3 regions of the Lysinibacillus sp. SGAir0095 genome follow, and region 1 is predicted to be linked to each of the others. Evidence: riboswitches for the same ligand, from Rfam matches in the RefSeq annotation. Region 1 holds a riboswitch; each other region holds the start of a gene.

What was found. A riboswitch is a leader RNA that binds a small molecule or an ion and turns the genes downstream of it on or off. The one in region 1 is predicted to bind thiamine pyrophosphate.
Region 2: linked by a shared signal. The riboswitch ahead of C1N55_RS03130 (ABC transporter substrate-binding protein) and the one ahead of thiT (energy-coupled thiamine transporter ThiT) in region 1 are both predicted to bind thiamine pyrophosphate.
Region 3: linked by a shared signal. The riboswitch ahead of thiM (hydroxyethylthiazole kinase) and the one ahead of thiT (energy-coupled thiamine transporter ThiT) in region 1 are both predicted to bind thiamine pyrophosphate.

The regions. Positions count from the first base shown of each region.
Region 1 covers NZ_CP028083.1:3,485,891-3,496,740, reverse strand. Annotated here, with positions in the region: gene C1N55_RS17305 (exonuclease SbcCD subunit D) at 1-6, shown strand, start outside; gene C1N55_RS17300 (AAA family ATPase) at 3-3,080, shown strand; gene C1N55_RS17295 (magnetosome magnetite crystal formation protein family) at 3,275-3,607, opposite strand; TPP riboswitch at 3,741-3,848, shown strand; gene thiT (energy-coupled thiamine transporter ThiT) at 3,972-4,529, shown strand; gene map (type I methionyl aminopeptidase) at 4,865-5,617, shown strand; gene C1N55_RS17280 (hypothetical protein) at 5,640-6,371, opposite strand; gene C1N55_RS20830 (polyphosphate kinase 2 family protein) at 6,633-6,893, shown strand; gene C1N55_RS17270 (GNAT family N-acetyltransferase) at 7,056-7,607, shown strand; gene C1N55_RS17265 (beta-class carbonic anhydrase) at 7,681-8,280, opposite strand; gene C1N55_RS20625 (hypothetical protein) at 8,372-8,512, opposite strand; gene motA (flagellar motor stator protein MotA) at 8,881-9,684, shown strand; gene motB (flagellar motor protein MotB) at 9,668-10,429, shown strand; gene C1N55_RS17250 (PfkB family carbohydrate kinase) at 10,785-10,850, shown strand, end outside.
Region 2 covers NZ_CP028083.1:616,451-627,300, forward strand. Annotated here, with positions in the region: gene C1N55_RS03090 (YuzC family spore coat inner layer protein) at 1-193, opposite strand, end outside; gene C1N55_RS03095 (sensor domain-containing diguanylate cyclase) at 449-1,621, shown strand; gene C1N55_RS03100 (SET domain-containing protein) at 1,734-2,111, shown strand; gene C1N55_RS03105 (aspartyl-phosphate phosphatase Spo0E family protein) at 2,435-2,623, shown strand; gene C1N55_RS03110 (TatD family hydrolase) at 2,697-3,467, opposite strand; gene C1N55_RS03115 (ABC transporter ATP-binding protein) at 3,457-4,203, opposite strand; gene C1N55_RS03120 (ABC transporter permease) at 4,200-4,961, opposite strand; gene C1N55_RS03125 (thiamine-binding protein) at 4,961-5,251, opposite strand; gene C1N55_RS03130 (ABC transporter substrate-binding protein) at 5,254-6,270, opposite strand; TPP riboswitch at 6,380-6,489, opposite strand; gene C1N55_RS03135 (hypothetical protein) at 6,713-6,985, shown strand; gene C1N55_RS03140 (GNAT family N-acetyltransferase) at 7,100-7,600, shown strand; gene C1N55_RS03145 (hypothetical protein) at 7,806-8,252, shown strand; gene C1N55_RS03150 (helix-turn-helix transcriptional regulator) at 8,254-8,475, shown strand; gene C1N55_RS03155 (DUF4386 domain-containing protein) at 8,534-9,229, shown strand; gene C1N55_RS03160 (ABC transporter) at 9,545-10,663, shown strand; gene C1N55_RS03165 (ABC transporter permease) at 10,674-10,850, shown strand, end outside.
Region 3 covers NZ_CP028083.1:3,952,059-3,962,908, reverse strand. Annotated here, with positions in the region: gene C1N55_RS19465 (energy-coupling factor ABC transporter ATP-binding protein) at 456-1,301, shown strand; gene C1N55_RS19460 (energy-coupling factor ABC transporter ATP-binding protein) at 1,277-2,149, shown strand; gene C1N55_RS19455 (energy-coupling factor transporter transmembrane component T family protein) at 2,146-2,943, shown strand; gene truA (tRNA pseudouridine(38-40) synthase TruA) at 2,966-3,718, shown strand; gene rplM (50S ribosomal protein L13) at 3,933-4,370, shown strand; gene rpsI (30S ribosomal protein S9) at 4,393-4,785, shown strand; TPP riboswitch at 4,950-5,049, shown strand; TPP riboswitch at 5,104-5,202, shown strand; gene thiM (hydroxyethylthiazole kinase) at 5,370-6,110, shown strand; gene thiD (bifunctional hydroxymethylpyrimidine kinase/phosphomethylpyrimidine kinase) at 6,107-6,922, shown strand; gene thiE (thiamine phosphate synthase) at 6,912-7,550, shown strand; gene C1N55_RS19420 (3-oxoacyl-ACP reductase) at 7,537-8,298, shown strand; gene C1N55_RS19415 (S8 family peptidase) at 8,426-9,400, opposite strand; gene C1N55_RS19410 (alpha/beta-type small acid-soluble spore protein) at 9,623-9,883, shown strand; gene C1N55_RS19405 (DUF421 domain-containing protein) at 10,000-10,632, shown strand; gene C1N55_RS19400 (GNAT family N-acetyltransferase) at 10,715-10,850, opposite strand, start outside.

The DNA.
Region 1 (10,850 bases):
AGATGAAGCCAATTAAACTAACAATGAGAGCTTTTGGGCCATATAAAAGTGAGGAAGTTATTGATTTCAAGGAGCTAAAAGACAACCGATTATTTGTCATTTCAGGTTCTACAGGAGCGGGCAAAACAACGATCTTTGATGGCATTTGCTTTGCTTTATATGGCTTTGGAAGTGGACAGGATCGTAAAGAGACGAAAACATTAAGAAGTGACTTTGCCGAAGATTCAGTTCACACTGCGGTTGAATTAGTGTTTGAGATCCATGAGAAAACCTACCGTGTTTTACGCCAGCTTTCACATGTAAAGGAAGGGCGGAAAACAGCTACCGGGGAGAAATATGAGCTGTTTGAATTGCAAAATGATGGACAAGAAGTAGCTTCGGTGGAACGACAAAGAGTAACGGATATCAATCAAAAAATTGAGGAACTTATTGGATTATCTTATGATCAGTTCAATCAAATTGTCATGCTTCCGCAAGGGGAATTCCGTAAGCTATTAACCTCGCAATCAGATAATAAAGAAGAAATCTTACGTAAAATTTTCAAAACCAATCGTTATGGTGAAATGACTCAAAAGCTTGAGGAAAAGAAACGAAAAGCAGAGACAGAATTAGATCGTGCCCGTACTTTGAAAAATAGCTATATCGCTCAAATTGAAGGAACCTTGCCAAAAAGAGATTCCTTATTGTTTGCTGTCTTAGCGCAAGAGTCAAATGTCTATCAAATTCAAGATGCACTGGATGAGGAAATTAATTATTATAAAGAAAAAATTGTAGAAGACAAAAAACTCTATGCCAAAGCCGTTAAAAAACATGATGAACAGTACAATCTATTTGTACATAATAAGGCAATAAATGACCGAATTGATAACTATGAAAAGAAAAAGCAAAAGCTTAAAGAATTAGAACAACAAAAACCAATTCACGAACAAATGAAAAATGAATATGAAGCGGCCATTCGTGCGAGCAAGATTCAGCCATTAAATCAACAATGCCATGCATTACACAAAGAAAAGGTGGAAAAGCAAAGCCATTTAGAAAGTGTAAAGCAAAGCTTAGAAGTGGCTAAAAAGAATCTGTCGGAAGCAAATATAGCGTTTGAGATAGAGAGTGCTAAACAACAGGAACGTGATCATGCAGCTCAACATTTAAATGATCTTCAAAAATTATTACCGCGTTATGAACAAATTGAAGCATTAAGCAAAAAGGTTCAGTCTCTACAGCTTGCTGAAAAGGACGCTCGAACTGCTTTAGCAAAAATTGAGCAAGAGTTTAATGGGGAAAAGGAAAAAGATGTTCAGCTTAACCAGCTAATCGAACAGCTAGAAGAGAAAACGGAAAACTTCAAGGAGCTTCTAGAACAGCAAAGTAACTTAAAAGAAGTGATTAACCTATTTTCAAACTATAATCAGTTGAAAAATGACTTGAATGGCCTACAAGCGAATGCAAATCAAGTGGAAAAAGAATACGAGATTGCACAAGAAACTTACGAATTAGAAGAAGGAAAATGGCTAACGAACCAGGCATCACGACTAGCAGCTAGTTTAGTTCCTGGGTCACCTTGTCCTGTCTGCGGCAGCAAAGAACATGGGCAGATCCTTGCTGAACATACTGAGATTGTTGATGAAGCAACTATTAAAAAGTTAAAGGCAAGTCTTGCCGAAGTTGAGCAAAAGAAGTATAGAGATGAAGCAAATATAAGCGCCCTTAAAGCAAGAGTAACTCAATGTGAACAAGAGCTTGAAAGACATCATGCAACACCAGAAAAAGAACAGCAGTTTGTTCAACAGTTCAATAATTTGAATCTAACAATTGAGCAACTGAAAAATGACGATGCAAAACTAGTAGCCTATAAAAAGAATCAAAAACAGTTGAAATTAGTACTTGAACAATTAGAAGGAAGACAAAGACAGCTAGAAGGAAAACACCATCAAACGAAAGAACAACTTTTAAAGGAAAGTACAGTTTTAACAGAACAGCAAAAGTCTATACCAAGTGAATTACAGCATATTTCACAATTACACAAGGCAATTGCAGATTCTGAACAGCATAAGCTAACTTTATTTTCTCAATGGGAAAAGGTGCAAAAGCATTTACATGAGGTGGAGAAGTATGTTGCTACAACAGAAGAAGTTGTAAACCAAACAGCAAAACAAATTGAGAATCTTGAAGAAAAGCTTCACCGAGCAAAAGAAGAGTTTAAACGGGCAATGCATGAAGCTGCCTTTGAGAACTATAAGCATTTTGAGTCTGCTATTCGAGATGATTTCCAAATTAATCATCTCCAGAATCAATATATGGAGTTTTCGAAAGTGCTTCATACAATAATTACTCAAGTTGAGCAAGAGAGTGAAGAGCTGGAAGGAAAAGAAAAAGTAGATTTAGCAAAAATTGAAGAGGCGTTAAATACATTAAAGCTCGAATATGAAAATACGCTTCAAACACTTAATCGCTCACTCGAATATGAACGCCAAGCCATAGACTTCTCCGAGAAATTAGATCACGTTGCAGATAAGATATTCCAGCTTGAGGAGATGTCTAGTCAAATAATCGATTTATACAATCTATTGCGCGGTCAAAATGGTAAAAAAATATCCTTTGAACGATATGTACAAATGGGTTATTTAGAACAAATTACAGAAGCGGCCAATATTCGATTAAAAAATCTATCAAATGGACAATATTATTTACAATGTTCAGATAGACAGGAATCCCACGGACGCCAAAGTGGTTTAAGCCTAGATGTGTACGATACGTATACAGGTCAATCGCGAGATGTTAAATCGTTATCCGGTGGAGAGAAGTTTAATGCTTCCTTATGTCTGGCTCTAGGAATGGCGGATGTAATTCAAAGCTTCCGAGGGAATGTGAAAATCGATACGATGTTTATCGATGAAGGTTTTGGCTCCTTAGATGAAGAATCCCTAATGAAAGCAATTGATACATTGATTGATCTTCAAAAATCCGGACGAATCATTGGCGTTATCTCACACGTATCCGAGTTGAAAGCAGCAATTCCTGCCATTTTACAGGTCGAAAAATTAAAAGAGGGCTATAGTAAAACGTCCTTTCTGCTTAAGTAAAAAACGGCGGAGACCTTAGTAGTCTCTGCCGTTTATTTTATAGCCTGTCCTTGATGATTTTTTCTTATCCATTACTTTTTTGATTATGGGATATACAATTGGTGCCACCTTCATAATCGTTTTTATGGTTTTTCCCAATTTCATAGATAATGCACTCCTTCACCTTTATAAGAACTATACCCTTAAAAGGTACTTTAGAAACCTACCCGGAAAACTCGATAGGCTTGAACTAAATTCCAAATGATCACTCCGATCGTGATAGCAAAATAAATTCCCATCAAAATGAACATCTTCATAATGTATCCGTTCATATTGTCATAGTTCATAGAAAATACGCCGATTAACCCCAAGATAACTAAAAGAATAGAAAGAACTGTGGGAATGGAGTGTGATAGCATTGCGCGTTTTGCATGGTACTTTACTTCTTTATCTTTAATGACGAAGTAAACGATAATAGGCAATAAAAAAGGTGCAAACAATAAACTAACATAACAAATGGCAGAAAGTATTTTATTATTATTTTCCATGTATTCACCTCGTTATAATTTTTAATTATATATGGAAGTGATTGACAATATAAAGGATTCGTATTCATATTCTAGTTGAAAAAAACATATAGTTTGATACAATTAGTAATGTTCTAACAATTAAACAAAATGTATTTACCACAAGGGGAGCTGATGAAGTCAGCTGAGATTATGCACTTGTTGCATTAACTCTTTGAACCTGTAAGCTAGTACTTGCGTAGGGATGTGGATAGAAACCGACTCCAATTGGCGTTTAGGCTCTGTCCTGGCGCCATTTTTATTTTTGGAGAAATCTAGACTTTATATTATTAGGATTTCTATCCTTCTCTTAGGTTCCAATTGAATTAAAGAGAGGAGATTTGTTATGAACAATAAAAAACTATTAATGCTCGTTGAGATTGCGATTTTTGCGGGTATTGGTCTGGTACTGGACCAAATTTCATTTAAATTCTGGGCTCAAGGTGGCTCCATTAGCTTTGTAATGTTACCTATCCTCATCATGGCGGTGCGTTGGGGAATCTTAGCAGGTATTACCACAGGCTTACTAATTGGTGTTTTACAAATGAGTTTTGGAGCTTACATCTTACATTGGGTTCAAGCGTTACTTGATTATGGAGTAGCATTCTCAGTTGTAGGTCTTGCAGGCATATTCCGAAAACAAATTCTTCGAGCAGCTCATGAAGTTAATAAGAAAAACATTACCCTTTATATTGTATTGGGGATAGTAGTTGGCGGACTATTGCGCTACGCAGCACATGCAATTGCCGGTGCTGTTTTCTTTAGTGAATACGCAGGCGATCAAAATGTTTGGCTATATACAATAATTTATAATGGTTCTTATATGATTCCAGCAATCATCCTAACAGCCATCGTAGGTTCATTAATTTTCACTGCAGCCCCAAGACTTTTACAAACAAAATAAATGACAAAGACGACCAGAAGTAATTAAGGTCGTCTTTTTCAATTTATTAAACCGTCGAGGAAACGTATTGTTAGGGAGAGATGGAAGTGAGATGCGATTCATAAGGTGGATGAAACACATTGCTATCCCAAATTGGCTCGAGCTTCGTGTGTACTCAGGCTACTCACCTAAGGAACACTAAATCAAAATTTATATTTGTGAATTATATGTTGGCTAAAGAACGTATTATAATATTTGAATTCAAAAGCCCTTCTTCAAGATTACATGCCCAATAATTTGTTATGATTGTGGTATATTATATAGAGATATGTAAATAGGAAGAAGGAACATTTAAGATGATTGTACAAACAAGTGAAGAGTTAGCAGCGTTAAAAAAGATTGGACGAATTTGTGCTGAAATTCGTGATGCCATGAAAGCAGCAACAAAACCAGGTATTACAACAAAGGAATTAGACGAAATTGGCGGCCGTATGTTTGAAGAAGCAGGAGCAATTTCAGGTCCTAAAGGGGAGTATGATTTCCCTGGCTTTACTTGTATTAGTGTCAACCACGAGGTAGCACATGGTATTCCCGGTTCTAGAGTTATAAATGAAGGTGACATGGTAAATATTGATGTATCTGGTTCATTCGATGGCTATTTTGCAGATACAGGAATTTCTTTTGTTGTGGGAGATGGTCACCCTGAAAAAGAAAAGCTTTGTAAAGTAGCAAAATCTGCATTTGAACGAGCAATGACAAAAGTTAAAGCGGGATCAAAACTAAATCAAATTGGTAAAGCAGTAGAACGTGAAGCTAGAGATAATGGGTTAACAGTGATTATGAATTTAACTGGTCATGGTGTAGGGCGTGCTTTACATGAAAAGCCAGAACATGTATTAAACTATTTTGATGCTTGGGATACTACCATCCTGAAAGAAGGAATGGTGTTAGCGGTAGAACCATTTATTTCCGAAAAAGCGGAGCATATTGTGGAAGCGGGAGATGGTTGGACATTTATCACACCAGATAAATCCCTTGTTGCCCAGATTGAACATACGATTGTTGTTACAAAAGATAAACCGATTATTCTTACACAAATTGAGGACTAAAAAAGAATCCTGGCACTTGAGGTTATTTCAAGTGTACAGGATTCTTTTTTATTAGGAACAGGCCCACAATCATAACGCCTGCTAAGAATAGAGCTGCTGTCGTAACTAAAAGTTCGTCAAAACCGTTTTGAACTGCAATTCCGATATAACACCATATAAACACGGCTGGATAGGCAATATCAAAATGATGAAATCTCAGATGTAGTGCAATGGCTGTTCCAAAGGTCATTAGAATCACGGCCCAAAGAGCATTACTTATTCCAAAACCTGACCATTGATATTCTACTAAAAGGTAACAGCAATTTAAAATCAGTAAGAAGGTTGACCAACTAAAGTAAATCGAAACGGGTATTCGTATTGTAAGCATCTCTTTTTTCAACGGATAAGAATAATAAAGTACGAATAACGTTACAACTTGTATGAATAAAAGTACAGTTGATAAAACGAAATAATCGCTATGCCAGCTCCAAAGTGTGGCAATTTGAAGAATCACTACGACTATGAACAATATCGTTTGAAAATTCGTAATAAAGAGGTCAGTCCGTCGGTACTTGATATAGTGATAAATCCAAAGGAAAAGAGATATGAAAATAATAATCCATATGTAGTAAACATAATTTGCTGGTGCAAATAATAATGGCAATCGATTTATGATATCTATTGTTGAATGCCCATTTAATTGTAGCCAAAATGCATTTAGTGTAAAGAGTGTGGCTACAATGACCGAAGTAAATAATAAGATTAGTCGACTCATTCATTCCTCTCCTTTCTATAAAATTATATACATTAACAAAGCTTTGAACAACATTTTCCATTAACATACAATAATAATAAAGATATTTAGGAGTGAACGTGATGCAAAGAATTGAAGCTCTAGACTTAAATATAACAATCGATAAATAAGAATACAAAAAAGAACTAGAAAAGCTCCAATATGAAATGCTTAATATTCAACAATTTCTCTTAAAAATAAATTTAGTCTAATAATTGTATTTGAATGGATGGAGAAGAACAATTGGCCCGTTTTAATGAGCGTCAAACTAATCCGATGAAGGCATGGAAATTGACCGCTGAAGACTGGCGTAATCGTGAAAAGTTTGATGAGTATGTGGAATGTGCTAATGAAATGTTTGAGAAAACGGATTCCTTTAACGCACCTTGGGTTTTGATTTCAGGAAATAATAAGCATTATGCTCGCATAAAAGTATTAAGAGAAACAATTACTCATTTAAAGCAGGCGGCAGGACAAAAAGGATTAACGATTACTAATTTTTAATTTTGAAAGAAGGAATTAATAAAAGAAGCTTGAATTAAAGAAATAGATAATGTGCAAAATAATGGAAACATGGCTAGTCGTAAGATACTTCAAGAAAGGCTTTAGGGTACTTTTGTGATGGTGAAAAAGTTTTTGAATTTATTACATAAAAAGGGTGATAAGTTGGTAAAGATTGAGGGGGATCGCTTATTATTACGCACCTTTGTAGAGTCCGATGCTAGAAGTTTAGCTGAACTCATGAGAAGGAATAAATTTTTCTGGTCCATACATGAGCCGCTTCATGAAGAAGAATTTTACACTGAAGAGGCGCAATTTAAGAAAATATTAGAAAGTATTCATTTACTTCGTGCAAATCGGGAATTCTCATTTGGGATTTATCCCAAAGGCAGCAATGCATTAATTGGACATATATCCTTGTATGCCATTAAGAGGCTTCCATACAATAGTGCATTTATCGGCTACTCAATTGATGAAAGGTATACACGTAAAGGGATTGCAACTGAAGCGATAAAAGAAGTTATTAAATTTGCATTTCATAATGTGAAGCTGCATCGGATTGAGGCTTATGTATCACCCAAGAATGAAGGTTCCATTAAAGTACTGGAAAATGCCCAATTTGTTCGGGAAGGTTTATTAAGAGAGCTTTTGTATATTAATGGGAGCTGGGAAGATCATTATTTATATTCTTTACTTCAAGATGATCTTAGAAAATAAAATGGGGCTATCCTGCTTATCATACAATTTGTTTTAGTGCAATTGTATTTAGGTAGGTAGCCCTCTTTATTTCTTAAAGGAGTGTTTCTGTTTCACTTTCCTTTAAATTGGTATTCCCATCAGCAAGTAAATCTAATTTACCAGTATTCGGATCGATGACAAGTCCGTGAACCGGTGTCATTTTTGGCATCAAAGGATGATTACGAATCATATCAACACTTTTTAAAACACTTGTCGAAACATCCCCAAACCCTCGAAGCCAGTCAACAATGTCGATTCCAGAATATTTAACCGTATTAAAAATATCTTCATTGATTCCACGTTCAACCATATGCTGAATCATTACTTCTGGATCTATGGCACTCATGCCACAATCATGATGTCCGATTACATAAACCTCGTCGGCTTTTAATTCATACACAGCTACTAATATGCTTCGCATAACAGCTCCGAAAGGATGACTGACTTGAGCTCCTGCACTTTTTACTATTTTGACATCACCATTTTTCAAATTCATTGCTTTAGGCAGTAATTCGACTAGACGAGTATCCATACAAGTTAAGATCACCGATTTTTTGTCAGGATATTTGGATGTAATGTAAGGCTCGTACTGTTTGAATTTAACAAAGGACTCATTAAAGCTTAGGATTTCATTTAAAGAAGTTCCCATCATTCACTCAACTCCTATTCATATATTTATACAAATTCATTATATACGAAAAAAGTCAACAAAACTCGTTAGAGAATTTTGTTGACTTAATATTTTAGAATTTTTCTGTTGGTTTTGGATCGATTCGTACTGAAGATTTAGAATCTAATCCAACACGTAAATAGTGAATGAACATTGCCATTGCAATCATTAACACAACGAAAAAGCCAGCTACAGTTGAAATAAACATACCCATTGTTGAAAGACTCCTTTCTAAACTAACAATTGTCTTGGAACCTATTATACTATATATCTTTTATGAATTGTAAGATGGAACGAAAAAATATCTTGCCAATTTCATGAAGGACTGAGAAGCGTTAGCCTTTTCATAAAATTTATGAGTAAAAGCAGTAAAGCTAGCAGTATGAAAAAAATTTATGTCCCGCGAAAAACTAAATGTTAATACCATTTATAGAAAAAAATATCTATTTAGTTAAAGGAATTTAAAAGTTTGTAGAAATTTTGAAATATATTTAACTTGTTTCAATCAATCTGTCATATGACTGTAAAAAAAATAAATTATTTGTCGAAAAAAAGAATAGTAGAAGATTTGGAGGAACATATATGGATATATCAACGTTAGTCGGAATCGTACTCGGAATAATTGCTGTATTTGTCGGGATGGTTGTAAAAGGTGCAAGCTTAAGTATTTTAATTAACCCTGCGGCCTTTCTAATAATAATTGTCGGAACAGTCGCTACAATTGCTGTGGCGTTTCCGATGAGTGAGTTAAAAAGAGTCCCTAAGTTATTTAAAATTCTTTTCACTGAACAAAAGGGTACAAGTGAAGTTGAGATTATAAAAATGTTTTCCCAGTGGGCAGATTTAGCTCGCCGAGAAGGGTTGTTAGCACTTGAAAGTAAAGCAAGTGAAGTGGAAGATCCATTCTTAAAGAATGGGTTAACATTGGCAATCGATGGTCAAAATGCTGATTATATTCGCGATGTGCTGACAGAAGAAGTAGAAGCACTTGAAGAGAGACATGCGAGTGGTGCACTAATTTTCTCGCAAGCAGGTACATATGCGCCAACCTTAGGGGTACTTGGTGCCGTTGTTGGTTTAATGGCCGCATTAGGGGATATGAGTGATATCGATAAATTAGGACATGCCATAACAGGTGCATTCGTTGCAACCTTACTCGGTATTTTCACTGGTTATGTACTTTGGAACCCGTTTGCGAATAAACTAAAGCGTAAATCTGCAGTTGAAGTGAAACAAAAAAGTTTAATGATCGAAGGCATCTTATCTGTATTGGAAGGGGAAGCACCTCGTGTCATTGAACAAAAGCTAGCATCTTATTTACCAACGGAGGAACGCCGTAAAATCACAGACGAAAGTGGGGCGGGTGGTAATGGCAAAGAAGTCTAAAAAGAAAAAACATGATGAGCATGTAGATGAATCATGGCTATTACCCTATTCGGATTTAATGACCCTATTGTTAGCCCTGTTTATTGTTTTATTTGCTTCAAGTTCAATAGATCAAGAAAAACTTGATAAAATGTCAGCTGTGTTTAATGAGATTCTTGACGGTGGTACAGGCTTTATGGATCATACTTCGGTGGTGGAAAAGCCTGATGCCGTAACAGATGGAATTTCCGCAGAGGAAGCCGCCTATCTTCAAGATCAGCAGGAACTAAAGGAAATTCAAGATCGACTTGATAATTTTATCGCGGTTAATGAATTAGAAAGTACATTTGCCACAAAAATGACCGATGAGGGGTTATTAATAACAATCCGAGATAGTATTTTGTTTGATCCGGGGCAAGCAGATGTAAAGCAAGATTATGTTGAAATTGCCGATGAATTATCAAAAATTTTGAAATTAGACCCAGCAAGACATATTGTGGTTACTGGACATACAGACAATATTCCTCAAAATACAGAAGAGTTTAGCTCAAACTGGGAACTATCTGTTATGCGTGCAGTAAACTTAATGAAAATGATTATTGACAGTAATCCTGAGTTGGATCCTAAATTTTTCAGTGCAAAAGGTTACGGCGAATTTAACCCGATAGCATCAAACGACACGGCAGCTGGACGAACTCAAAACCGCCGTGTAGAAGTACTTATTCAACAATTGGTACAAGAAGATGGCAGTAAAGTAAATGAATAAAACTTACCCACACCAGGACTCGGAAGTATCTATGCTTTCGAGTTTTTTTTGTTGAAAAGTAACTAGAAACTAATAAGATTATAAAATTTCGGCAAGCCTAACTAGCTATGCGATAAAACTCATGCACATGGACAACTATTGCTCATTTCACCAAATCTTGTCCACAAGCGTGATTCTAAAGGGGAAACCTTTAGCCTTTCATCAAAATTTCTCCAAGTACCTAGTTTTCTTGGATAAATTGTTTCCATCTCTCCAAAAATATCTAAGAATTAAAAAATTTAATTATCCTTTGACTAATTACAAACAAAAGTTTATAATTTAAAACAAATGTTTATAGATTGAGGTGGAATACCGAGTGAATGAAAAAGAGCAGCTCGTTCTTCAAACTATCAAGAACAACCCTTTTTTATCACAACAAGAA
Region 2 (10,850 bases), 1.3 Mb from region 1:
TTTGCCTACGTTGCTGAGGCAAGCCATTGTGTTGTGCAATATATTGCGAATAGTTCGGATGCATTGGATTAGAATGCTGAGCCCCTTGATGATATATAGGACTATGATTAACCATTGAAGCTCTGACAATAGGCTGAGCCGCAATTTGGTTATAAGGCGATGGATGGTAGCGGGGCTGATAATAATAATACAAAATAGACACCTCCTAAGTGGTTCATACAACTAACTATCCTTAGAATATGGGTACTCTTCCTTTAAGAGTAGGTAGGTGACTAGATAAAGCAATTCTCATTGCTTGCTTGAAAGTCTACTGTAAAAATTATCAAGCTACTTATTTATTTACAAGTACCTAAGCTTCATGTATTATCTGAACGTAACTCAAGATATAATGGGTGTATTCTCAATGTCTTGGAAAAAAGAGAAGTAAAACAAAGAAGGATAGAAATCCATGAACATATCAGGAAAAGTAGTAACCAGTACAATAGCAGTAGTAGCAGTTGTAAATCTTGTCTATTTTTTTTCACTAACAAATTCCGTTTCTATAACGGGTTTATTTTTCACTATATTAATAATATTCTTTTCCTGGGATTTTGGTAGAAAGTATGATACAACGATTAAACTTTATGACTCGATAAAAGTTGTCAATGAAAAATTACAAAAAGAGAAATTAGAGTTAACGATTAAATACGAGGATTATGAGCAATTTTTTACTAGTTTTGATGAAGCGATATTTTTTTCTTATAACTATAATAATCATCAAGCCATGTTTTCAAAAGGGATAGAAAAATTAATCGGCTATACTCAAACTGAATTCAATAATAATAAAGATATATTAAAGCAAATCGTTCATAACGAAGATTTTCTTGAATTCAATAAAGCTCTAAGAGAGTTGAAACATGGGAAACCTGTTCGAAAAGAATTGAAGATTATTCATCCTAAAATCGGAGAGAAGTGGGTTCTATTTAAAGCCCAGCCCTTTAGAAATATGGATGGTATGCTGGAGAAAATCAATGGTCAGTTTGAGGATATAACGAGACAGAAAGAACTAGAGTTAGAACTGCAGCGAATGGCGTTCTTCGATGAGTTAACAGACATACCGAATCGAAAGATGTTAGACAGACAAATTCAAAAAGCACTCGTTCGTTCAAAGCGTCATCAGCATAATTTTTCGATTATGTTTATTGATCTTGATGATTTTAAAAAGGTTAATGATACGCTGGGACATGATGCGGGTGATCAACTGTTAATCGATGTGGTTTCAAGAATAAATCAATGTATAAGAGAAGAAGACCTGATTTCTCGAATTGGCGGTGATGAATTTATCGTAATGTTCGAAGAAACGGGTAAAGACGAAATCGAACAAATAGCAGAACGAATTATTAAGTACGTTGCCGAGCCTTATAAAATCAACGATTATAGTGCAAACATTTCCTTAAGCATTGGGATTAGCATGTATCCGAATGATGGAGAAGACAAAGAAAAGTTGATAAAAGCAGCAGATAAAGCGATGTATTATGCTAAAAATAATGGGAAAAATAACTATCAAATTTACACGGAAGACCTAAATGATGTAGAGATCAATGATAAAGGCATTTTTAATAAATGGATGGAAGTGTTATGAATTCCATATTAATAAAAACAAATAAGCAATAAAAGAGCATTAAAAAGAACCCCAATACTCAAATTCATGTTACAGTTAGAGAGAAAATTTTAAAGATGATTAGGAGAACAAAATGATTGAGGTAAAAACCTCTCCATTAAGTGATGGAGAATTTAACAGAGGCGTATTTGCTAAACAGGATATTAAAAAGGGTGAGCTTTTTCATGAGGCACCTGTTATCGCCTATCCCAACGAGCAGCATGAACACATTGAAAAAACTTTACTAGCTGACTACGCTTTTGAGTATGGGATTAATCATACGGCGATGCTTCTTGGCTATGGCATGTTGTTCAACCATTCTTATGAACCAAATGCTATCTATGAAATCAATTTTGACAATCATACTTTTGATTTCTTTGCTTATACAGATATAAAAGCTGGAGAGGAAATTCTCATTAATTATAATGGGGATGTCGATGACAAAGATCCATTATGGTTTAACAAGGAATAAGGTAAACCTTTTTAAAGTAAGATAAATAGGGATAGTAGGAGTCAAGCTTCTATTAAAGTGCGTTAATCTAAAGTAGATTGACGCATTTTTTTATGTAAAATTCTGGTTTATTCAATCTCTTTAAGGGTATCATTTCCATAATAGGAGCTATATAGGAATTGATAAGAAGGTCTTCTTATATTTTTACGCTTACAAAATATAGAAATAAGAATGTATGGTGATATTCATTTCTGATTTTTTGGTAGATAATTATATTAAAATTGATTCGATATAATAGTTATATGTTGCGTTGGGTTGAAAAATAAAAGTTGGAGGGAATTAATATGGGAAAAGTAGCGATGTCTTTGGTAGATTTAAAGGTTGAAATTGAAGCTCTACAGAATCGTATGATCGATATTGGATTATCAAAAGGGTTGACTCATCCAGATACCGTTAAATGTAGTCAAGAATTAGATGTAGTCCTAAATTACTTCCAACAAATTAACTCACAACAAAATACTTATGTTTCGTAACTAATTGCCAGTCTTTTTTGAAGATAAAATGAAAGATGTCTCAAAAGAGTACTTCAAGACATCTTCATTTCATTTAAATTCCATAAAATCTTTTTGTATTTTCATATAAAATTTTCCTTGTTTCTTCAACAGAGCGTTGTTGAAGACGGGCAATTTTTTCAATTGATTGAACCATCATTTTTGGTTCTGTTCGTATATTGGTAAAAGGTCCTTCAAAGGGCCAGGGTCCATCTGTTTCTACCATCATTAATTCAATAGGGTATTTACAAATAAGTTGTTGAATTTCATCCTCATATAAACAATCAGGCGTAGTTGAAATAAAATAGCCATTTTCTATCATCCGCTTTAATACTTTATCATCGCCCTTAAACCAATGAAAATGAGCTTTGGTCACTTGATGCTTTTCAAGTAAATCACATGCAATATGTGCATCTTCATATACGGCATGGAGAACAATAGGTTTCTTCCATTTAACAGCAAACGCTATAAATCGCTCTAGTAACTGAATATAAGGTTCATAGTCTAAAGGTTCTTGACACTCTACTTTCTTATAATAAGGTAATCCGACTTCACCAACTGCCACCATATCGTCTACATGCTCTTCCATCCATGAAAATAACTGCTCGATTTCCTCAAATGAAGGAATGTCCTGCTCGGGATGAAAACCGAAAGCTGATTTTATGCGGTTATCTACTAGAGAAAGGCCATGATTTCTGATGCAAGAGGCCAAGTCAAAGGACACAGCCACCAAAGCTTCCACATGATGTACCCTAAGCCCGTTTAATATCTCATCAATATCTTTCTCTTCATAATGGTCAAGGTGGATATGTGCATCAATCATCATTGGTGATTTCCTCCTTCATGTACTTGAAAATTTGTCGCTTTAATTGGAAGAATTCATTTGCTTCGAGTAAACGCTCATCTCTTGGACGTGAAAAGGGGACAATGATTTCTGCTTTTACATGTGCCGGCCTTTTGGATAAGACATAGATACGGTCTGCTAAAAATAATGCTTCCTCAATACTATGAGTAATAAACAAAATAGATTTTCGGTTTTCTTCCCAAACAGAAAGCAGCCATTTTTGCATCTTGATTCGCGTAAATTCATCTAATGCTGAAAATGGTTCATCTAAACAAAGAAGGCTTTGTTTGCTGAGCAACGCTCGAATAAATGCGATTCGTTGCTTCATCCCTCCGGATAATTCACTTGGATAGGAGGATTCAAACTCTGATAATCCAGCCTTTTCAAGCAACTGTTTTGCTTCCTCATAATCTGGTTTTTCCTTCAACTCTGCTGCTAGTACTACATTTTCTAGCACTGTACGCCATGGGAATAGGGAGGGGTGCTGAGGCATGTAACTAATCGAGCCCTTTTTTCCATTTATCGTTTCACCGTTCAGCTGAATCGTTCCATAATCAGGAGTTAGAAGACCACCAATGAGCTGAAGAAGTGTGCTTTTTCCACTGCCGGAAGGTCCAAGAATGGCAACAAATTCATGGGTTTTCACCTGCAAATTCATTTTTTCTAGTACTGGTAGATGTCCAAAGGCCATGTTCAATTCAGTTATTGTAAGACTCATTTTATTCCCTCATTTCGTCCCTTAACTACTAGTTTTTCCATAAGACGGATTACCCCGAATAAGCAAATACTTAATAACATGATAAAGCCTATTGCAACGAATACGCGATCAATGCGAAATGACGATTGAGCAAGTGTCATATAAACGCCAATCCCTTTTTTGGCACCAAGCCACTCTGAAATTACAGCGCCCATTACACTGTATGTGGCTGCGATTTTTAAACCAGAAAAAATGGAGGGAAGGGCATGTGGAAGCTCCAGTTTCCAAAAGATTTGTTTATTTGTTGCCCCAACCATCCTCATATAATGCTTTAGCTCAGGTGCTGTTTGCCTAAAACCATCCATGCTTGCTACAACAATGGGGAAGAAGCAAACAAGACTAATGATAATAAGCTTAGGGAATAGACCAAAGCCAAACCAAATAATAAGTAACGGGGCCAACACGATCGTCGGGATATTTTGCGATAAAATCAAAAGTGGATAAAGGACTTCATTTACTTTTGGCAATCGATGGAGAATAGTGGAAATGGAAATTCCGACACTGCAGCCAATAACCAGACCAATAATCGATAAATAAATGGTAGCAAGTAAATGCCCATAAAAATCACTAAAGAAAGTAGTAGCCTCTATAATAACATCGCTTGGAGCAGGCAATAGCCATTTTGGTGTCTCTGTTATTCGTATGAGCAGCTCCCAAAGCAGAAATAAAAAGAGGAGGAAGAAAAGCGACCTTCCTCCATGCATACCCATCTTTTGCATTAATGATATTTCTCCGTTAATGTCTCCATCGAAATTCCAGTTGGTTGGTACAAAATTTTCATCTGAGTAATTACATTGACACTACCTAATTCAATCATTTTTTCATTCATTTTTTTTATGATAAGTAAAAGCTCTGAAAGTTCCCCCTCCATTGTTGTCTCTAAGGGCTGAACTTTATATTTCACACCAGCTGCATCGATAATTGCGATTGCTGCATCAACAAATGGGATTACATCTTCAAGTTCTTTTGTTTTTGGAATGATTTGTACACTAATTAATGAATTTGCCATTTTTATTCTCCTTTTTCCGGTAGGAATTCATTTGTAAATGCTGTTTCAGGGGTAAATTCACCTTCTAAAACACCGTTTTCTTTCATCCAATCCGCATAATTTTGCCAAACTTCAAGTTTTTGCTCGCCAAAGCGCGGTGCATCATCCTGATATTTGTCTGCAAGCCATTTTTGACTTTCTAGTACAAGCTCAGTATCTAATTCAGGAGCTGCTTTAGAAAGGATAGCTGCTGCATCCTCCGGGTTTTTAATTGCAAATTGATATCCTTGAGAGGCTGCCGTTACAAAGGCTTTCACCGTTTCCGTTTTTTCTTCAATCATATTTTCGTTTGTTGCAAGGACTGGAGTATAGTAATCCAGTTTTTCACTATAGTCTGTTAAATACACCATATTGATGTCTTCTCCCCGAAGTTCAGCTTCAATGCCTGTCCACGCGTAATAAATCCAAGCAAAATCAATTCCTTGATTAGCCATTGTGAAAAAGTCGGCATTACCCGAATTGACGATATCTAGCTTATCGATATCTGCTTTTTCAGTGTTCATTAGTGTTTCCAACACGGCTTGTTCGATAGGGGAGCCCCAACCGCCATATACTCGATTTTCAAAATCCTTTGGCGAATCAATATTTTTGTCTGCTGGTGAGGCAAAACCGGATGTATTGTGCTGAATCACAGCTGCAATGGATACGATAGGGACATCCTGTGTTCGAGCGAGCGTAATCGATTCTTGGTAGCTTACACCAAATTCTGCTTTACCTGAAGCTACAAGCTGATCGGCACCTGCATCACCTGGTTGAATGATTTCAACTTCTAAACCTTGTTCTTCAAAATAGCCATTTTCTTTGGCGACATAAAGTCCAGTGTGGTTCGTGTTAGGTGTCCAATCCAACACAACGGTTACTTTTTCTAAATTTTCCTTCGGTTGCTCGTTAGAAGCGTTCGAGTCTGTTTCTGTTTCGTTCGATTGGCAGCCAACAAGCGCGAAAACTGCCATCATTACTAAGATGTAAAGTCTTTTCATGGGAATCCTCCAATAGAATGAATTAATCCATAAAAAGAAGAAATAAAAAACGCCCAGGATCAAAATCATCCCAGACGTAACCAACATTCATTTCAACATGAAAGAAAATCAAATTGAAGCCAATGTTCCCTACGCTGGTGTTAACCAAATCAGGTTCAAAGGGTTAGTATCATACGGATACAGTCTCAGCTGGCTAAACCAGCCCCCCTACATTCTTCTTGATATGAACTTACATTTCCTATTTTAGACATAATTGTGATAAAAGTTCAATATTATTCTAAAATATGATAGAGAATAATAGAATTGGCGGCAAACTTCTAGCGTCAGCCCGAACATAATTAGAATTCTAAGTGTTGACCATGTTACAGGAATAGAAGAGTTTTGATATAATTAAAAAAGAGAATCTATAGCTTAAAAAGAAATAACTTAGGAGAGAAAAACAGTGCCAATAGCTATCATTATATTAGTACTCGCCATCGTATTGGCAGTTTATATTAGTCGCAACAAGGCCACGAAAAAAAAGCTTTTAATATGGGGTGTAGCGGCCATCGTTGCCATCGCACCTTTACTGTCTTGGATTGCGGGGATTTTATTTGGGATGGATGAAGGGGACGGTTTTGTAGGATTTACAGTGATGATCTATAGCTTTGTTTTACTGGAAGTTATCGGATTTGTTCTTGTATATCTCGGCATTTTTAAGAGAATGAGAAGATAAGTGTTTCTACAAGTTTAGAAGCACTTTTTCTTTTGCAAATCTTTGTGAAAGATTTTATTGTAATCCGGTGTAAATAGAATTAACATGAATTTAAAACTTGGAAGAGGAGATTTTATGACACTAGAAATTACATTTCGCGACGCCACATTAGAAGATTTACCGAAAATTGTAGAGATTTATAATTCAACGATTTCAGGCAGAATGGTCACAGCAGACACTGAGCCGGTAACGGTTGAAGATCGATTGAAGTGGTTCCATGAGCATACCCCTTCTAAAAGACCTCTATGGGTAGTGGAAACAAGTGGGGAAATCTGTGGATGGGTTAGCCTTCAAGACTTTTATGGAAGACCTGCCTATCAAGCAACTGCAGAGGTTAGCATTTACCTAGATGAAAATTTTAGAGGACATGGCCTTGGAAAAACAGTATTATCCAAAGTAATAGAGGTCGCGCCAAGCTGTGGAGTTGAGACTTTACTAGGTTTCATCTTTGGCCATAACGAACCAAGTCTTCGCTTATTTGAAAAATTTGGCTTCGATAGATGGGCGCATCTCCCGGAAGTGGCTACTTTGGACGGAGTAAAAAGAGATTTAGTAATTTTGGGAAAGAAACTATAAAATTAAATAAAGTACTATATTTCAATTAAAAAGAGTTGTCTCAAACTACATATGAGGCAACTCCTTTTTTTGTTGAACAAATAGCAGAAGAAATTTCTTTGGAAAACTAATGTAATTTGTAGTTAACTTTTTGTATGGTTCAACATACAATATGTATAACAAACTTTACATGATGTAAAATGAAGTATACATGGGAGGTGAAGAGATGACCTATCAAGAAAAGAAGAGCATCGTATCATTGATTAGTGCCATCCTTATTTTTGTATCCTATTGCTTGTATATGTACCCGCGTTACCCTGAAGAGGGTCTGGAGTCGATGGAAACCTTTCATTATTGGAGTTCTTTCGTACTTATTCTGACAGTGTTTTCAATCGTGGCACATATTATCATCAGTATTCTTTTTAATATTGTCTTTAGAATGACAACAAAAGAGAGGGAACCAAAATTTGCAGATGAACTGGATAAGTTAATCGAATTAAAAGCGTTCCGGAATTCATTTTTTGTGTTTATCTTAGGCTTTATTCTTGCCATGGGTTCACTGATTATCTATCAGCCATTACAGGTGATGTTTGTTATCCTAATTGCTTCTGGATTCATATCTGATGTAACTGGATCTGCTACAAAACTATATCACTATAGGAGAGGAGTATAAGATGGGCAAAAATCTTGTCGGCAATCACATACGAAAATTACGATTCAACCATGACGAAATGACACAGCAGCAATTGGCTGACAAGGTGGGTGTAACAAGGCAAACAATCGTGTCTCTCGAAAAGGGAAATTACTCGCCATCTCTAGAACTGGCATTTCGTATTGCTAAATCCTTTAATTTACCATTGGAAGAAGTATTCTTCTATGAAGAGGAAACAAAGTAGAAGAACTTTGATTGATAGGGTTTACCGTTTTGATTTTATTCGACAAAGGGGATAATAGATGAGTTCAGATAAGAAAACGGCAAAAATTGTAGGAGTTCTGTTTTTACTTGCAGCCATTACGGCGGTAATTGGTCTTAATTTATATGATCCTATATTAAATGGAACAGACTATCTAAATAGAGGCACCGAACATGCAAACCAGGTAATACTAGGTGCAATTATGGAGTTGATTCTTGTGGTTTCAGTAGTTGGTACTGCAACAACAATGTTTCCTATTTTAAGAAAGTATAATGAAACCATAGCTCTTTGGCATGTTTGTTTTAGGTTCCTTGAAGCTGTTATCATCACTGTGGGGATAATAAGCGTTCTTTCACTATTGACGATAAGTCGGGAATTTGTTGCAGGTGGATCTCAGAATGCTGCCTACTATCTAGCTTCAGGGACTCTTTTAAAAGCGATACATGACTGGACATTTTTACTTGGCCCTCTTTTCATGCTTGGTATAAACACAATAATGTACAGTTATATATTTTACAAGACTAAGCTGGTACCTAGATTCATATCAACGCTGGGTATAACAGGAGCAATACTAGTTTTCATTTGTGCTTTCTTAGTCATGTACGGTGTATTTCCACAAGTTTCACTATGGGGTGGAATTTTTGCGTTACCAGCCATTTGGCTTATCGTTAAAGGGTTCAATAAATCTGCTATTGCTTCCATATCTGTTCAATCAGAACACGACCAGATAGCATAAACCTTTTAAAGATAGCCAAGGATATAAAGCTCACTAGCGAAAATTTGTTTTATGGCAGGCTATAAAAACGGTGATTTTTTAGGGGAAAATGCGCCTCCAATTGTTAGTTACATCTAACATTGGAGGTGCATTTTTATATTCGTCAATTTCCCTCTGAAGGAGAAATAAATAGAGAGCAGCTGAAGTTTTTTGCGTAATATCCAACTCTAATTTTATATGTACATAATAGTCGGAAAATTTGGTATACTGATAAACGATTCCCTTTCTTTGGAAATATAGTAGTTTTATAGAAACAATATTAATAGGAGGTTATCTATGTGGAAGCTGTTAAAGAATGATTTGATTATAGAAAAAACAAATAAGAAAAATATAATTGCTTGTATCGTAGTGGCAATATTCGTTTTTGGACTATTTTATTATGTGAAAGTTGAAAATTCACAAAAACTTATAGATGAAAAGGCAAGTGAATATCAATCTGTCGCATCAGCCCTGACAAAGTTTCAAACGGCAGATGCCATGGATTACGGGAATGGGAGCGATTTGTATTATAACTTGCTCCAACAGCAACGCCATGTTGTGAATCAAAGTATGGCTCTAAAAATAGACCGTCCACAGTTATATTTGGATACGGGTATTAAGCTGGCAGAGTTAAGAGCAAATGCTTTTGAATTAGAAGGCTATGAAAAGGTTGCGACGAATCTTCCGACAAAAACAGAGAATCAATTGGATTCCATACTCTATGAATTCATGGACAAAACAGGAATCTTGGTCTCACAGGAGGCGTTGTCCTTCTTTCCATTTCTCGTAAATCTATTTATGATGCTAGGTTCTTTTTGGTTTATTTTTATCAGTATTTTTTCATGTGGAATTTTAATTGAAGAGTTTCGTCATACTTCATTAATAAAAGGATATCCTGTTTCCTTTGATCAATATGTGCTGGCAAAATCTACTTCAGCAATGCTCATTGTCTGTATTTTTATAGTAGAAATAATTATTTGTAGTTTGCCCTTCATCTACTTTTATGGGGTAGGGAACCCAAAGTATCCGATTGCTATTTATGATGGCAGTTTCAAAGTAATCACAACTTTCGAATACATAGGAATTGCCTTAGTCTATATGATTTTTATATCGATTTTTACCATTTTGTTATCCGTTATTCTAAATGTGATATTAAGAAATATGTATTTAACTTTGTTTGTTCAATTGCTGTTGTTTATTGCTCCTTCTTTATTTCCAGCGTTAGTTAGCCTTGTTCCATTTAATCCATTTAACTATATGAACTTTACTAATCTATTAAATGGACAAAGCCTCGAGCTTGCAAAGCCAATCGGATTAGAAATAAGCCATGGGTTAATCTATCTCGGAGTCAGTATTGTGCTGATGCTGATTGCTGTAAAGCTATTCTTTACTACTGGAAAACTAAAAAAAGTATAGGAGGGGAACTATGCGAGCCTATTTTAAGTTTGAATTTATTCAATTTTTGTTCAATAAGAAGAATATCGCCATCTATGTCATTCTACTGTTTTTTGCATGCTTCTACGCATTGAAAATTGCGCCATCCTATGACCCGATTGAGAAGGTTGATAGAGATGAGATTGAAGCAAGATTCCTAACAAGGGAA
Region 3 (10,850 bases), 470 kb from region 1:
TTTGATTTCTTATGTAAACAGGTAGGAGGGTGTCCGGTTCACCGGTTGAACCCGGACCCCTCTATTTTTATTAAATGATTTATACGACAATAAAATGGCTTGAGCGTTATAATGAGCGGATCACTTGTTGATGGCGTCTCGTCTAGCTCTCCGCACCTCATTCAAAAAGAGCACGGAATTGAGCAGCTGTGTTCTTGTTACAAATGTAGAAGTAAAGCGCATTTCTCTGAATGAGGTGCGCGCTTTTTTATTTTCTTAAAAACGGCTGGAGTCTATCTGCTGTACTTAAGGTATTTTAAAATTACATATACAAAAATAAAGTACGTTTCAATCGCGTTGTTTTGCTGATTTGTAAACGTACCTTATTTATATATATGACACCTTATACGAAAAGGTAGCATTGCTGTCTAAAACAGTGTAATTTAGTTAGTAGAGATAGAGAGGAGCAAAGATCAGTGACCGAGATTTTATCGTTTAATAATGTAAGTTTTTCATATACACCAGATAACCCGGAGCTTCGAAAAGCTGTTCAAAATGTTTCGTTTTCGATAAACGAAGGAGAATGGATCGCGATTGTCGGACATAACGGTTCTGGGAAATCAACGATGGTCAAGCTAGTAAGCGGATTACTCTTTCCACAAGAGGGAGAAGTTCGTGTGATGAGAAATGTTTTAACAGAAGAGAACTTATGGGAAACCCGTTCAAATATCGGTATGGTTTTCCAAAATCCTGATAATCAATTTGTTGGTGCTACTGTGCAAGATGATGTAGCCTTTGCTTTAGAAAATAGTGGAGTACCCTATAAAGATATGGTTGAACGTGTTCATTCATCACTTGCGCAAGTAAAGATGGACAAGTTTTTAAACCATGAGCCTCACCATTTATCTGGTGGACAAAAACAACGAGTTGCAATCGCAGGAGCTCTTGCTATGCGACCAAAGCTCCTGATTTTAGATGAGGCGACATCCATGCTCGATCCACAAGGTCGTGATGAGGTATTAAAAACAGTTCGTGCACTACGTGAAGAAATTGGTTTAACTGTTCTTTCCATTACACATGATGTAGAGGAAGCACTGTTTGCTGATCGTGTGTTATTTATGAATGATGGGAAAAAGTATGCTGAAGGAACGCCTACTGAAATCTTTGCACTTGGTGACAAGTTGGTGGAATTTGGTTTAGAGCTACCTTTTGCTATGCGAATGACAAACCTTTTCAAAGAAAATGGTGTGTTATTAGCAGGACAACATATGACAGAAGAAGAGTTGGTGAATGATCTATGGACATCAAACTTCAACAAGTAAGCTACGCCTATTCGATGGGGACACCTTTTGAAAAATATGCTTTATTTGGTGTTGATTTAACAATTCCTCATGGAACCTATCAGGCAATCATAGGACATACAGGATCGGGGAAGTCTACCATCCTTCAGCACTTTAATGGCCTTTTAAAGCCGTCAAAAGGACAAGTACATATCGGAGAACGTGTAATTGAAGCCGGGAAGAAAGCGAAGGAGCTAAAGCCAGTTCGCCAAAAGGTGGGCATTGTTTTTCAGTTTCCTGAACATCAATTATTTGAAGAAACCGTTCTAAAGGATATTATGTTTGGACCCATGAACTTTGGAGTGTCCGAACAAGTAGCTGAAGAACGGGCACGCGAGCTAATTAAGCTAGTAGGCTTACCAGAGGAAACTTTAAACAAGTCACCCTTTGATTTGTCTGGTGGCCAAATGCGTCGTGTGGCGATTGCTGGTGTGCTTGCAATGGATCCTGAGGTTATCGTTTTAGATGAGCCGACAGCTGGTCTTGACCCCCGTGGGCAAAAAGAGATTATGGACATGTTCTATTCCCTTCATAAAGAACGTGGGTTAACGACGATACTAGTTACTCATAGTATGGAAGATGCGGCACGCTACGCGGACAAAATCGCGATTATGCATGAAGGTCATAGTGTACTGAACGGAACACCAAGTGAAATTTTTTCGGATGCGGATACTCTTGAAAAATATCGTTTAGAACTGCCGCATATTGTCCGTTTCCAAAGAAAGATTGAAAAGTTAATGAATAAGTCACTTTCAAAAATTTGCTTAACAGAGGAAGAACTGGCAGCGGAAGTTGCACATGCCATACGAGAGGGGCGTGATGCTAAATGATGGAAAAAATGATTTTTGGCCGTTATATACCTGGTGATTCATTTGTACATCGATTAGATCCTCGCTCTAAGCTAATCTTTGTTTTTGCTTTTATCTTAGTAGTTTTTTTAGCGAATAACATCATTACCTATGCGTTTCTATTAGCATTTACCTTGCTTGTTATTTTAATGTCTCGTATTCGTTTATACTTTTTGATTAATGGTTTAAAGCCGGTGATGATTCTATTAGTATTTACGTTCTTAATTCATATTCTATTTACTAGAGAAGGGGACATTCTCCTTGAACTTGGCTTCTTTAAAGTCTATGAGGAAGGGTTAAGACAAGGGATATTTATTTCAATACGTTTCCTGGTACTTGTATTTATGACATCTATTTTGACTTTGACGACTTCACCTATTTCGATAACAGATGGGATTGAAGTATTGCTAAACCCTTTAAAAAAGGTAAAACTGCCTGTCCATGAATTAGCTTTAATGATGTCTATTGCCCTTCGCTTTATACCGACATTAATGGATGAAACAGATAAAATTATGAAAGCGCAAATGGCACGTGGTTCGGATTTAAGTGCCGGGCCTTTAAAAGATCGTGTGAAGGCTGTTGTGCCACTTTTAGTACCGCTTTTTGTCAGTGCTTTTAAACGGGCTGAGGATTTAGCAACAGCTATGGAGGTACGAGGATATCGTGGAGGAGAAGGACGGACGCGATATCGCCAGTTAAAATGGGATTGGCGCGACACAGTATGTTTAGTTGTATTTGTCATTATGACGGCATTATTGGTATTTTACCGTAATTAGGGATAAGTTTGAGGTGACGTGATTGAGACGTTTAAAAGCAACGATTAGCTATGATGGTACTCTTTTTGCAGGGTATCAGGTTCAACCAGGGGAAAGAACTGTTCAGCTTGAAATTGAAACTGTATTATCGAAAATGCATAAAGGCGAGAAAGTTAAAATAACTGCGAGTGGTCGCACGGATGCCCGTGTGCATGCAACTGGACAGGTGATTCATTTTGATACATCGCTTTCAATTCCACTGGATCGTTATAAAAAAGCATTAAATGTCCAATTGCCTCGAGATATCCGTGTGATAGCAGTAGAGGAAGCAGAGGCTGATTTCCATGCTAGATACAGTGTAACGGGGAAACGGTATAGATACATTTGGAATTGCGAATCAGAGCAAAGTCCTTTTCGTAGACACTATACGGTTGAAACCAATGGGGTGAAGCCGAATATCGATAATATGCAGGCTGCTGCACAATATATTATCGGTACCCATGATTTCTCATGCTTCTGTGCGGCGAATACAAGTGTAGTAGATAAAGTTCGTACTGTTCATTCATTGAACTTCTCCTGGCAGGGAGAAGAGCTTCATATGGTCATAGAAGGTAACGGCTTTTTATATAACATGGTACGAATCATTGCCGGTACCTTGTGGGAAGTTGGTATAGGGAAGAAAGAAGCAGGAGACTTAAAGAAAATTGTTGCTTCAATGGATCGCGGAAATGCGGGTAAAACCGCACCACCACAGGGTCTCTACCTTGAGAAAGTTTTCTATAAAAATGAGACATAGAACGCCCAAAATCTGGTCATACACGTACTTAGATATGTGTGCTAAAATAAATAAGCAACACGTCCAGGTGTGTTGCTTTTTTTCTTGACTTATGTGTAAATATATTATAAGATGACATATGGTATTTTCATTACCACCACAAATAAGCCCCGAAACTTATAAGTGTATACTAATGAAAAATAACGGTAATCGAATCGATTAGGAGGATATATAAATGCGTACAACATTCATGGCTAAAGGTCACGAAGTAGATCGTAAATGGTTAGTAGTTGACGCAGAAGGTCAAACGCTTGGACGTTTAGCTTCTGAAGTAGCTGCTATCTTACGCGGTAAACATAAACCAACATTCACACCAAACGTAGACACAGGTGACTTTGTTATCGTAATCAACGCTGACAAAATTCATTTAACAGGTAACAAATTAGAAGGTAAAATTTATTACCGTCACACTCAATTCGCTGGTGGTTTAAAACAACGTACAGCTGGCGAAATGAAAGACAAATACCCAACACAAATGATCGAATTAGCAGTTAAAGGGATGCTTCCTAAAAACTCTTTAGGACGTAAAATGTTCGGTAAACTTAACGTTTATACTGGAGCAGAACACCCACATGCAGCACAAAAACCGGAAAGCTATACGCTTCGCGGATAATTATTAAGAGGAGGATATACCCTTGGCACAAGTTCAATATATCGGCACAGGTCGCCGTAAAAGCTCAGTAGCTCGCGTACGTTTAGTACCAGGCGAAGGTAAAATTGTTATCAACAACCGTAGTATCGAAGAGTACTTACCATTCGAAACTTTACACTTAATCATCAACCAACCATTAGAAGCAACTCAAACTAAAGGTAGCTATGATGTATTTGTAAACGTAAACGGTGGTGGATTCACAGGTCAAGCTGGTGCAATCCGTCACGGTATCGCTCGTGCGTTACTATCAGTTGACCCAGATTTCCGTCCAGCACTTAAATCTGCAGGTTTACTAACTCGTGACCCACGTATGAAAGAACGTAAAAAATACGGTCTTAAAGGTGCTCGTCGTGCGCCTCAGTTCTCAAAACGTTAATTTTGGCGTTTCAAGACTCTCAAAGCATTTGCTTTGGGGGTCTTTTTTTATGGAAATGAGGTTTTAAGGACGATATATTTTTTCATTGTTAATGGTAAAAATCACCTAATATTTCAAACAAATATAGATTTTTCATTAATTTCGTGTAATATAGAATTTAATTAAATGTTTTGCAGGGGGACACGATTCGTGTTGAGAAGGTTAAACCTGACCCTTAGAACCTGATCCGTTAATACGGGCGTAGGGAGCAACGTACAAATTATCTATGTGCTTGTATGCTCTCCTTTTTTCGAGGAGAGCTTTTCTTTTGCAAAATTACTTTAATTGCGGGGGGACACATTCGTGTTGAGAAGGTTAAAACCTGACCCTTAGAACCTGACAGTTAAGACTGACGTAGGGAGCAATCAAGGGTGTAGTCTACCTTTTTTTGGCCTTTACTATCTAAAGTAGAGGCTTTTTTGCTCTTGGAATCACTAAAAGGAGGACAAGGAGATGCATTTTTTGAAGAAATTTCAAACAGAATCAGATGGACAAGGACAAAATGCCATGCATGCAACAAAACTAGATGGAAGAGGTGAGAGGCTATGCTAACGAAAATTAATCACGCAAAACCACTTGTTCATTGTATAACGAACTATGTTGTAGCGAATTTTACAGCCAATGGTTTACTGGCTATCGGGGCTTCACCAGTAATGGCAGATGAAGTAGAAGAAGTAGGAGATATGGTTTCGATAGCAGGTGCTTTGCTTTTAAATATTGGGACAGTCAATACCCGCACCAGTGAGGCAATGCTTGTTGCCGGGAAAAAGGCAAATGAATGCGGTGTGCCAGTTGTTCTAGATCCTGTAGGCGTTGGGGCAACACCCTTCCGTAAAAATGTCGTTATGCAACTCCTTGAACAGATTAAGATCGATGTACTTCGTTGTAATGAAGGAGAGCTGGCTTCAATCTACGGTGTCGCATGGGAGTCTCGTGGTGTCGATAGTGGCAAGGGTGATATGGACACAATCCAAGTGGCAAAAGAGGTTGCAAGGAAGTACAAATGCATCGTTGTTGTAACAGGTGAGGCTGATCTAGTGACTGATGGGGAAGACATTATACAAGTACATGGCGGAAATGTATATGCAACCCGTGTGACTGGAACAGGCTGCTTATTAAGTGCTATTTGCGCAGCAGTATTAGCAAGTAGCGAGCAACCAATGCAGGATTTGGCTTCTACGTTAAAACAATATAAAGAAGCAAGTGAACAAAGTGGCAAAGAGTTAGGGACATTCCAGTTCAAATTCATTAATACACTCCAAAAATTAGCGGAGGGATGCCAATGATAGCCTTATCAATTGCCGGTTCAGATTCTGGAGGAGGCGCGGGAATTCAGGCCGATGTCAAAACATTTCAGGAGCTTGGTGTATTTGGTACCACAGCCATTACATCCCTCACAGCACAAAATACACTTGGCGTCCATGGAATTTCTGAAGTCGCACCTGCATTTTTGAAACTACAATTAGATGCTGTACTATCAGATTTTAATGTTCAAGCAGTTAAAACAGGCATGCTCTTTTCTGCTGAACTCATTGAGATTGTAGCAGATGTGATGAAAGGACAAAATATTCCCCTTATCGTTGATCCAGTCATGGTTGCCAAAGGAGGAGCGAGTTTATTGCAAGAGGAAGCAGTGATGGCGCTAAAAACAAAATTACTTCCGCTGACGACAATTTGTACGCCGAACATTCCCGAAGCAGAGACACTTACAGGGATGTCTATATGTAATGCCAAAGATATCGAACTAGCAGCGAAAAAGCTATTGGCAATGGGCGTGCAGTATGTAGTGATGAAAGGAGGTCATTTAGCTGGAGAATTTGCTGCGGACACTGTTTATTGGAACGGTGGTTTCTTTACAATGATGACACCACGTGTCCAAACGAAGGATACGCATGGTACCGGGTGTACCTTTTCAGCAGCCATTACAGCGGGTTTAGCAAAAGGGTTAACGATAGAGGAGGCCATTATTGAAGCAAAGAAATTCATACATTTAGCCATTTCTATTCCTTTATCGATTGGAAATGGACATGGCCCGACAAATCATTTTGCGTATAAGAGGGCAAATGGGCATTGCGAGGTAATAGTCCATGAATCGTGACAGCTTAAATGTGTACTTTATAATGGGGACACTAAATTCTTCGGAACCACTAGAAACGCTAGAAAAAGCACTGAAAGCAAGGATTACGTGCTTCCAGCTTCGTGAAAAGGGAGAAGGCAGTTTAACTGGTGAAGCACTTGAGTCATTTGCACGTGCATGCCAGAAGCTTTGTAAGGCATATGGCGTGCCATTTATTGTGAATGATGATGTCGAACTGGCATTAAAGCTAGATGCTGATGGTATTCATGTTGGGCAGGATGATCTGGCAATTACCGAATTTCGGGCAAGAGCGAAAAATAAAATCATCGGTGTATCTGTACATAATGAACAGGAGATGGAGCTAGCTGTTAAAAGTGGTGCAGATTATGTGGGTATTGGTCCCATTTATGCAACGAAATCCAAAACAGATGCACAACCACCTGCTGGAGTTGATTTTTTGCAAAAGGCAAGAAGTCAGTATCCCAATTTTCCGATAGTAGGGATTGGTGGAATCAATGAAAAGAATGCAGCTGAAGTTCGTTCAAGCGGTGCTGATGGAGTATCTGTCATTTCAGTCATTTGTGAAAGTCCAAATATAGAAAAAACAATTCAGGCTCTAAGTGGGGGAAATGGGAATGAAACTAAATGAACAAACTGTGTTGATAACAGGTGCAAGTAGAGGTGTTGGTGAAGAACTTGTTAGAGCATTTGTAATGGAAGGGGCAAATGTCGTTATTAACTATTATCAGAGTCAGGAAAAGGCTGAGGATTTGGCCAAAGAGTTAGGGGATAAGGTAATTGCTTTGCGAGCAGATATACGGAATCGTCAAGAAGTCATCCAAATGGTGGATTCAGCGAAACAATACTTTAATACACCTATCACAACGGTTGTAAATAATGCACTGATTGATTTTGAGTTTAATCCGCTTACACAAAAAAATGCCTTTGAGCTCAGCTGGGCTGATTATAATAAGCAATTCGAAGGAACAATTCAGGGTGCTCTAAATAGTGTTCAAGCCTGTCTAAATGATATGAAGGAACTTGGCTTTGGGCGGATTATTAATATAGGGACGAATCTTTTTCAGAATCCTGTTGTAGCCTACCATGAATATACGACCGCCAAAGCGGCATTAGTCGGCTTTACTCGTAATATGGCCAAAGAGTTAGGTGCTTATGGTATTACGGTGAATATGATGTCTGGGGGGCTTCTAAAGCAAACTGATGCAAGTAAAGTGACAACAGCAGAAGTTTTCCAAATCATTGAATCTTCTACACCGTTGCAAAAGGTTACAACTCCGAGAGAATTAGCAGATGTTGCCCTATTTTTTGCTTCACCGTGGGGGCGAGCAATCACAGGACAAAATTTGGTGGTAGACGGTGGACTTGTTATGGATTAGGTAAGGCATCTTTTCTAACTAACATCTATTTTCAATCTACAGAAGGTAAATAAGTATAGCAATAACGTATCAATCAATATTAGAGCACATTTTCTTATGAAATGTGCTCTAAATAATTGCGGGGTTGCTAAATATGTGTTGCAGTCATCATCTCTTGAATTTTTTCAACTAAGTTAAGTTCGAGGAAACCATTCCCTTCAGAGCTTTTACGATTTCCTATTGGTAAAGTTCGTTTAATAAGCTGCGCATAAATTTCCGCTTCACTTAAAGAACGACCAAACTCTTTTTCACTTAAAATAATTAGCAGTGCTATAGCCCCGGCAATATGAGGAGTAGCCATGGATGTGCCGGAAAGAGAAGCATATTTGCTTCCTAAGTAAGTAGAAACAACTTCTACTCCTGGAGCAACCAAATCTATTTCTTCATTTGTATTCGTAAAAGGCGCGAGCTTTAAGTTATTATCAACTGCTCCAACTTGAATGACCTCATTGTATTTACCGGGATAAGAATACTCAAATGTATCTTCACTACTATCCCCTTCGTTACCAGCTGCGACAACAACTGAAATATCTTGGCTAACTGCGTTTTGAATGGCTTTATGCATTTCAGGAACATCTTCAGGACCGCCAAGAGACATTGAAATGACGCGTACTCGTTCTTGCTCGGGTCCACGCCACTCTACTGCATAATTAATGGCATTGATAATCCACTCATAATCTCCAGACCCTTGTCCAGTTAATGCTTTTAAACTTAGGATTTTTGCTTTAGGAGCTACTCCAACAACCCCTTCATTATTTAAGGTAGCGGCGATTGTTCCTGATACGTGGGTACCATGGCCATTATTATCTTCAAATATATTAGGATCTCCATCATAATCGGGAGTAAAGTTTTTCCCGTCGATAATTTGATCTTTGAGGTCGGGATGATCTGTTTCAATACCTGTATCAATAACTGCAATTACAATGCCTTCACCTTGATGACTATCTTCCCAAATTGTAGGTGCTTGAATTAAATCGACTCCTTTTGGTGTTTCGTTTGTGTTCTCGACAACCGACTCAATAGTGTAAGGAATTAATTTGACTTGTAACGGTTTTTGAATCATTTTCATCCGCTCCTTTTATTAAATTCGGAAGTTACTAGTTAGTAATTTCTCCCTTATTTATATTAGTTCAACATACAAATTTTACATTCCTTCTTCTACTATTAATTTATAAAAAATGTATATTATTTCCTATGTTGAAGGATGGTTTTTTGCATCCATTCTCATGTAAGAACATGTTTAAGCCTCTTTTGGGACATGATAGATAGAAAGGAGGGAATGATAATGGCAAGAAGAAATAGAAATAAAATTCTAGTTCCTGAGGCTCGTCAAGGACTCGATCAATTAAAGGCAAAAGTTGCTGGCACAACCGATCCAGAACAAGCCAAATATGAAATTGCAGAAGAAGTAGGGGTTCCATTAAAAGAAGGTTATAATGGGAAGCTAACTTCTGAACAGGCAGGAAAAGTCGGTGGCAGACTAGGCGGCAGCATGGTAAAAGAACTTGTAAGAATGGCTCAAGAGAATTTAAATAAAAATCAATAAAAATTGAATCTCTCTCCATAGTTTTGGTGGGAGATTTTTTATATGAAAATGTCTACTAAACGAATAGTTAAAACACGAAGTTAAATACTATAAAAAACATTAAAGGAGTTAATTGCGTGGATTTTCATTGGATATGGAAGGCTATATTGATTGTGATTGGAGGAACGCTAATACTCAGAATTGCTGGAAGAAAATCAATATCGCAAATGACATTAGCTCAAACAGTGATCATGATTGGACTGGGTTCGTTATTAATACAACCCGTTGCGGGTGAAGATGTTTGGACGACACTTTTGGTAGGAATCACGTTAGTCTTAACATTAGTAGTGGTGGAGTATATTCAACTGAAGTCTGATAAAGTTGAAAAGTTCATTACAGGCAAATCGAAAATATTAATCGAAAATGGGTCATTACATGAACAAAATTTAAGAAAATTAAGGATTACGGTCGATCAACTTGAAATGTCTTTAAGACAGCAGAGTGTAAAAGATATAAAAGACATACAATATGCAACGTTAGAACCGAATGGACGTATTGGTTACATTTTAAAAGAAGAAGCACAACCTGCCTCTAAAAAGGACATTCAATTAGTGCAACAAGAAATTCACCAATTAGCTCTTCTGATGAATTCAAATTTAGCAAATCAAATTCAATTCTCGGAGCAATCGAAAAATGATCAGCAGCCCAATTTATTCACAGAGGTGGAGAATAAACCACATAAATCAAATCAACCTAAGCATTTACAGTAACCCGGGAAATAAAAAGACTAAATAATTTCCTAAGACTCATAAAAAATACAGAGACCATACAAGTTAAGCCTCTGTAATTAGGTTATAAAATTTTAAATGGATTTTTCCATTCCATTAAGACACCGAAATTTAAAGATTCTTCATCCTCTAAATAATTAGCGACTACTGCAAGTGGCATACGCCCGCATTTCAATAAAAATGAAATGACCGGATCATAT